Regions from separate parts of the Alteribacillus sp. JSM 102045 genome, predicted to be linked through region 2. Evidence: a T-box and tRNA genes for the amino acid it is inferred to sense, from the RefSeq annotation. Region 2 holds a T-box; the other holds one or more tRNA genes.
The links. The T-box of region 2 lies ahead of ACE1TI_RS03600 (valine--tRNA ligase). A T-box ahead of a tRNA ligase gene usually reads a tRNA of that ligase, here a tRNA-Val.

Region 1: it has a tRNA-Val gene. The T-box ahead of ACE1TI_RS03600 (valine--tRNA ligase) is inferred to sense a tRNA for this amino acid. The anticodon was not compared.

The regions. Positions count from the first base shown of each region.
Region 1 is NZ_JBHFQG010000021.1:463-3,885, forward strand. It holds gene ACE1TI_RS14000 (hypothetical protein) at 1-227, opposite strand, end outside; gene ACE1TI_RS14005 (DUF4372 domain-containing protein) at 652-933, opposite strand; tRNA gene ACE1TI_RS14010 (tRNA-Val) at 1,383-1,458, opposite strand; gene ACE1TI_RS21915 (DNA/RNA helicase domain-containing protein) at 1,611-1,919, opposite strand; gene ACE1TI_RS14015 (DNA/RNA helicase domain-containing protein) at 1,897-3,384, opposite strand.
Region 2 is NZ_JBHFQG010000003.1:173,666-177,088, reverse strand. It holds gene ACE1TI_RS03605 (cation diffusion facilitator family transporter) at 22-999, opposite strand; T-box leader at 1,189-1,426, shown strand; gene ACE1TI_RS03600 (valine--tRNA ligase) at 1,740-3,423, shown strand, end outside.

The DNA.
Region 1 (3,423 bases), on a different contig from region 2:
CCTATTAAGCCAACTCCTGAAATTACATTTCCTCCTGAATAAGAGCCAGATCGTCTATATGGTTGTTTGTATGAGTACTCGTAAGAATCAGGTAAATGCATAGGGTGTACACACTGGTGAGCTGGATAGCATGATGATGCTTCAGTTTTTTTTTGTGGTACTGTAAATTCGTATGCTGTAAAATAAGAATAACACTGAGAAGAGCCATTATGAGCTTTTTCAATCATATTCCCCTCCATTTTGCTTTAACGTACCAAACATTCATTTTTATGGAAATGGGGAATAAATAATAAAAAAAGACGCACCCTCTCATAGAGAAGAATACGTCTTTTTTGCTGGCTTCACCCTCAGCCTGATAAAAGTGAAGTGTGTATTTTTGCCCCCTGAACCGAGAGCGTGCTTTCGTTTATCCTGCTTCATTTGTTTTCATCCTGACTCTTTGTCGCTCTCAATTCAGTAGTAGGGCCTATGGTATTATGAGAAACCATAATATTTATGTATAAAACAGAGGAAAATCCTAGAAATATATATTCTCTAATATATTTCGTTAGGATATTTTTGGAAACGGCTCTTAACTACTCTTCCTCATTTGTTTCAACAATAACAATACATTCATTATCATTCACCGGTTAGTACCTGCCTTGACATTTATCAGTTGTTCGGAATACTCTGATTTTTACATTGAGATTTACTAATACTCTTTAAACCTATTTCTTGTTGCACCATTTTATTGCGTTTTACCGTTTCACTAATACGTCTAAGACTGGATAGACCTTTCAACTGGGCAAGAATGAACAGTTTCATAAACGATAGAGTATCCAACTTTTTAACATATCGATCGGTCTTGGAAGAATCTATCATTTTTTGTACTACCTTTGTTTCTAATGGATGAATGTATTTCTTAAATACAGTTTTTGTGGTATGATTGTCCATGCTATCTCCTTATAGTTAGAGATTTGGACTGGACTACCACTCTCTAATTATAAGGTTTTTTTATGCATTTCGTAGTTATAATTCACAATATTGACAATATTAGAAATGTGTTATTTCGCTTGACATTTTTATTTTATTTTCCTGCAACGCTAGTGTATTTAAATGGATTCTCATGTTTTGTTATATTTTTTAAGTTTTCACATATTTTTTGTAAAATTTCGGTTAAGGTTAATGTGAATGAAAAAAAGAACTTCTACTTATGTAACGTATGGCCATGTTTTAGAAGCTGCCAAATGAAATGGTCTTTTCTCAAAGAAGAAAATCAGAAATTCATAACTTTGGTCAACAAACGGTCAACAAGGTTAGTTTTTCATAACATCTACCACTCATTATAGTAAAACTCAAAACAAAAAACCCCTCTACCACGAGGGGTTTAGCATTCTTATGTATGGTGTCCCGTACTGGGCTCGAACCAGTGACCTCCACCCTGTCAAGGTGGCGCTCTCCCAACTGAGCTAACGGAACAATTATTTAAATATATGTTTTTACGACACTATTTATTATAGCGCTAGAATCAGAAATCTGCAATACTCGTCATTAAAAAATTTTTTCTATTGATCTTAAAAAGGCGGTTGAAACCGCCTTACAGCCTGCTTTTTATATAATTGTGTATTTTTTTATCGCAGCAATATAAATAACAGCCCTTCATTCCCTCTGGTCAGCAGGGTTTTGTAAGTGTTGCGTACGATATCATACAGGGGATCCCTTTCTCCCTTTTTGGGTTTTCGCGGGCGTGCTCCTCTGTCATGGAATTCTTCTCTTCGCACGATAATGGAATCTGTTTCTTCGTCACAGCCTAAATCTTTACCTATTATTACTCCGACATAATCCATCTCTAGGCCTTGGACGGTATGAATGCAGCCTACCTGGTTTTCGCATTCCGGGTGGATGGCCCAGTCTATTCTATTTGGGTCGTTCCATGGCATCTAACTCTTTACTGGTTTTATTTTTTGTCCATTCCCAGGCGTAGCCGGCTACTAATCTACCGTTTTTCTTATCCACGATTTCTTTTTTTAATTGATGCGGATCGTCTATCACTTGAAAGTCAAAGTCACCTTCTAGCTTTACCTCATTATTTTCAAAGCTTAGCAAATGTTCTATCCAGGAAATATAATTTCCCGAACCAGAGCATCTAAATTGAGATTCCAGCTCCAAGGTATGCACATCCGCTCCTGCTTTTTCTGCTTCCTGCTTCACCATTTCATAGCTGCCCACGTCCTTTCTTGAAACGACCTGGCTGTCATCTACAAAAAAGACGCTTAGCTTGGAGGAGCGGATGATTTGGGTTGCCTGATTTTCTCCCTCGATTTTTCTCTGCATATGCCCGAATTGTTTTAAACGGTGCGCTTCATCGCAAAGCAGCACATCAAATTGACTTTCTGGTGTGTTGACATAATTGGCGGATCCTTTAAAGAGATCTCTTACTTCTACGCGGCCGGAGGTGCCGATTAATTTTTTGCGAAGGACTTCACGGAATGCCTGGTTCGGCGTGATGTATTCCATATTGGCGCCTGCTTCGAGCATATATCTCATTAAATGCAGACCGATCACAGACTTTCCTGTGCCAGGCCCGCCTTTAATTAGTATTACTTTCTTCAAATCTGTTTGGTTTCGAAATTGATTGTAGATAGAAACTACTTTTTCATAAGCGACTTTTTGCTCGTCCAATAAAACAAATTCTTCATTGCCGCTTAGTAATGTTCCTACGGTTTCAACCAGCTTTTTGGACGGCCTTATTTTTCCTTCTTCTATTTTTTCCGCAATCTCCCTGCCATTGCCATTTGCTACGTGGCTTTTTATTTTTTCCGTTAATTCACGATCGTTAAACTTAAAATATAACGGAGATTCTGCTAAATACTTTCGATATCGATCATTTAACAGAGGCTCTGATTTATTCATAATGTAATTATGTAAATAAGCGCAGGAGTGCATCTGGATAAAAGTATTGGAATAAAGAGATTCATTAAAGTTTTGAAGGTATCTTCTATATGAAGTGGCCTGGTAGGACGGGTGAATGGTTTCTCGTTCCCTTCCGCCAAGAAATGTATGCACCACACCGTCTCCTTCAGCCAATGCAGCCTGCTGCCACTGCTTCAACTTTATAATAAGTACATTTTCTCTTCCATTAGAATCGTGGCCTGTAATAAGAAAGTCTATTCTCTTTTCGGTAGATGGAAGCTTGTATTCCAGCAAAACATGAGAGTCGTTTGTAAGATTGGCATCCCTGATAACACGTGCCATCTCCGGCAAAGAATTTTCCCAGGAACGGATTTCACTGTCTGAAACGACTTTGTTTGTTTTCTTCAGCATATTTTCTTTTAATACATATCCTATTTTGTTGTCGTAGATTTGCTCCAAAAAATCAGAAGAGCGTTCGTTGTATATGATCATTTGAAAAAACTCCCATTGATTAGCACTTTAACATATCAT
Region 2 (3,423 bases):
TGTCTAATTGGCATGAACCTGCTAGTTTTCTGTTTGAGGTTCCTCATTTATCGTCCAGTTCTGGTCTTCATCTGTTTCGATAACTCCTAACGTCACGTCATCTATATCCGGATCGTCTAAAATGTTTTCACGCAGCTGGAATTTAATATCCTCTGCCTGATCAAGAGTAAGCCCTTTTCTCAATTCAACATAACTTTCTACATGATATTGCCGGCCTTCTTGAAGGATTCTCATCGCTTGAATGTCCTGTACGTCCTTATGGTCCAATATTAATCTGGCGATACGGTCCGTCACCTTTTTAGGTGCTGCTACACCGATTAATCCAACGGTATTGTCATAGCCGAGTTTTAATGCAATGATAACTAGCAGTAAACCAATAAACAAGGTGCCCACTCCATCTAAAACATATAATCCTGTAAAATGAGCTAAAACAACAAAGACCAAAGCAAGAAAGGCTCCAAAAGTGGCAATAATATCTTCATAAAAAACCAGTCGTGTCGGCGGCGCTGCATATTGAATATTTTTAAAAGCGGTCGGAACAATTTGAAAACCTGTCGCACTGGAATGGGATTCTTTCACTACTTCTTTCATGGCTTTGATTAATACGAAACCATCAATTAATACAGATATCATAAGGATAATCACATTCAACCAAAAGTTTGAAGAAGCTTTTGGCTCCTTGATCGTTTCCCAGCCTGTTAATATGGTTTCATATGACATGATGGCAACAATAATAACGGCCACTAAAACAAAGAGATTTACAACACGTCCAAAGCCTGTTGGAAACCGTTTGGTCGGCTCTTTCTCAGCGAGCGCGCTTCCGAAAAAAACAAAACCTTGATTGGTGGCATCTGCCAAAGAATGCATGGTAGTAGCAAACATAGCACTGCTTCCGCTGATCGCAGCAGCAAAGCCTTTGATTGTAGCTAAAACAATATTTCCAAGCGCAGATATAGCTGAAGATGTGTTGCCTCGTTTTAAAAAGTTGATAATTCTCATATTTTTATCACCATCCGTTTTATGTCATTCCTTTTTAATATGAACGAAAATATGAATAGCATGCCGAGGCTTTTTGTACAGATATTAAATACAGGGTTTCTGCCTTTTTTTTATTTCTTTAAAGCCTGGGACCGCATGTCTTCTTGACGAAAAAACGATAGATGTATAAAATGTGACTATATATACCAAGATAAAGCGAAAACAGGGAGGAGTACTTTCATTTCCGCCTGTCCAGAGAGAAAAATCCTTGGCTGCGAGATTTTTCAGGTTAAATGAAAGGAAGGTCGCCCTCGAGCAGCTTCCTTGAATGAAAAGTAGGGGAAGACGGTAGATCCGTTATCCGTTTAAGTGCACACAAGGCAAGCATGTCTAATGTTTACTTTTGCGTGAATAAAGGTGGTACCGCGATCCTCTCTTCGTCCTTTAAAGATGAAGAGGGGTTTTTTGTTTAGCAAAAAAAGTGCCGTTTTTTAGTTAAAGTTCTGAAGAAAAAAAGAGAGCCGAAGAAAGCAGTAGAAGAGCTGAACCGGATGGAAGAGAGCTGAACCAGGCGAGAAAAGAGCGGAAACAAGCAGGATAAGAACCGAATCATCAGAGAGAAGAGTTGAAACAAGCAGGAAAAGAGAATGGAGGATCGAACCATCCAGGAGAAGAGCCGAACCCTGCGAAAACAAAGAAGCACCGCATGTTTTGCTTAAATAAACATACCGACGAAGGAACAGAAAAAAGGAGAGTGTAAGATGGCAAATCAAGAAACAGCAATGCCGACAAAGTATGATCCGAAAGACACAGAAGCCAAATGGTATCCGTTTTGGACGGATGGAGAATTTTTTAAAGCAGAAGGAGAAGGCGATAAAGAACCCTATACCATTGTGATTCCTCCTCCAAATGTAACCGGGCGTCTTCATCTCGGTCATGCATGGGATACAACGCTGCAGGATATTACTTCCCGCGCCAAGCGTATGCAGGGCTATGATATGCTTTGGCTTCCGGGAATGGATCACGCCGGTATTGCAACACAGGCGAAGGTGGAAGGTAAACTAAAAGAAGAAGGTAAGAGCCGATATGATCTCGGCCGTGAAAAATTTCTCGAAAAATCATGGGAGTGGAAGGAAGAATATGCTGATTTTATCCGTCAGCAATGGGCGAAATTAGGCTTGTCCCTCGACTATTCCAGAGAGCGTTTTACATTGGATGATGGGCTTTCCAAAGCTGTGCGCGAGGTATTTGTCACTCTGTACAATAAAGGATTGATTTACCGAGGCGAATATATCATTAACTGGGATCCGGCAACACAAACGGCTCTATCTGACATTGAAGTAGAATACAAAGATGTTCAAGGTCATTTTTACCATATGAAATATCCGTTAAAAGACGGCTCCGGACACATAGAAGTAGCAACAACCCGTCCAGAAACGATGTTAGGTGATACAGCGGTAGCCGTTCACCCGGATGATGAGCGTTACCAGCACTTGATCGGCAAAACTGTGGTTCTTCCTGTAGTTGGACGTGAAATGGAGATCATTGCTGATGATTATGTCGATATGGAATTTGGTTCAGGAGCGGTGAAAATTACGCCGGCTCATGATCCGAATGACTTTGAAATGGGCAACCGCCATGAACTGGAACGGGTGCTTGTAATGGATGAAGGCGGAAAAATGAATGAAAACGCCGGTAAGTATCAAGGCCTGGATCGTTTTGAGTGCAGGAAGAAGCTCGTAAAAGATCTCCAGGAAGAAGGCATTCTCTTTAAAATCGAAGAACATATGCACTCTGTCGGTCATTCAGAGCGGAGTGGCGCCGTAGTAGAGCCTTATCTTTCCACACAATGGTTTGTAAAAATGAAACCGCTGGCCGAGCAGGCAATACAACTGCAAAAGCAGGAAGGAAAAGTAAATTTCGTGCCGGACCGTTTTGAAAAAACATATTTGCACTGGCTGGAAAATATCCGGGACTGGTGTATTTCCCGACAGCTCTGGTGGGGCCACCGTGTACCTGCCTGGTACCATAAAGAAACAGGCGAGATTTACGTAGGCCATGAGGCGCCAAAAGATGCACAAAACTGGGAGCAGGATGAAGATGTATTAGATACATGGTTCAGCTCCGCTCTATGGCCATTTTCTACGATGGGCTGGCCGGATACCAATTCTTCTGATTTTCAGCGGTTCTATCCGACGAATGTTCTTGTTACGGGCTATGACATTATCTTTTTCTGGGTATCCCGTATGATCTTCCAGGGTCTTGAATTCACCGGAAAGCGTCCGTTCAACGATGTATTAATTCACGGTCTGGTTCGTGATGCAGATGGCCGGAAAATGAGTAAGTCGCTTGGTAACGGTGTTGATCCAATGGATGTTATTGAAAAATATGGAGCAGATGCCCTGCGCTTTTTCCTGGCGACCGGAACAACACCGGGTAATGACT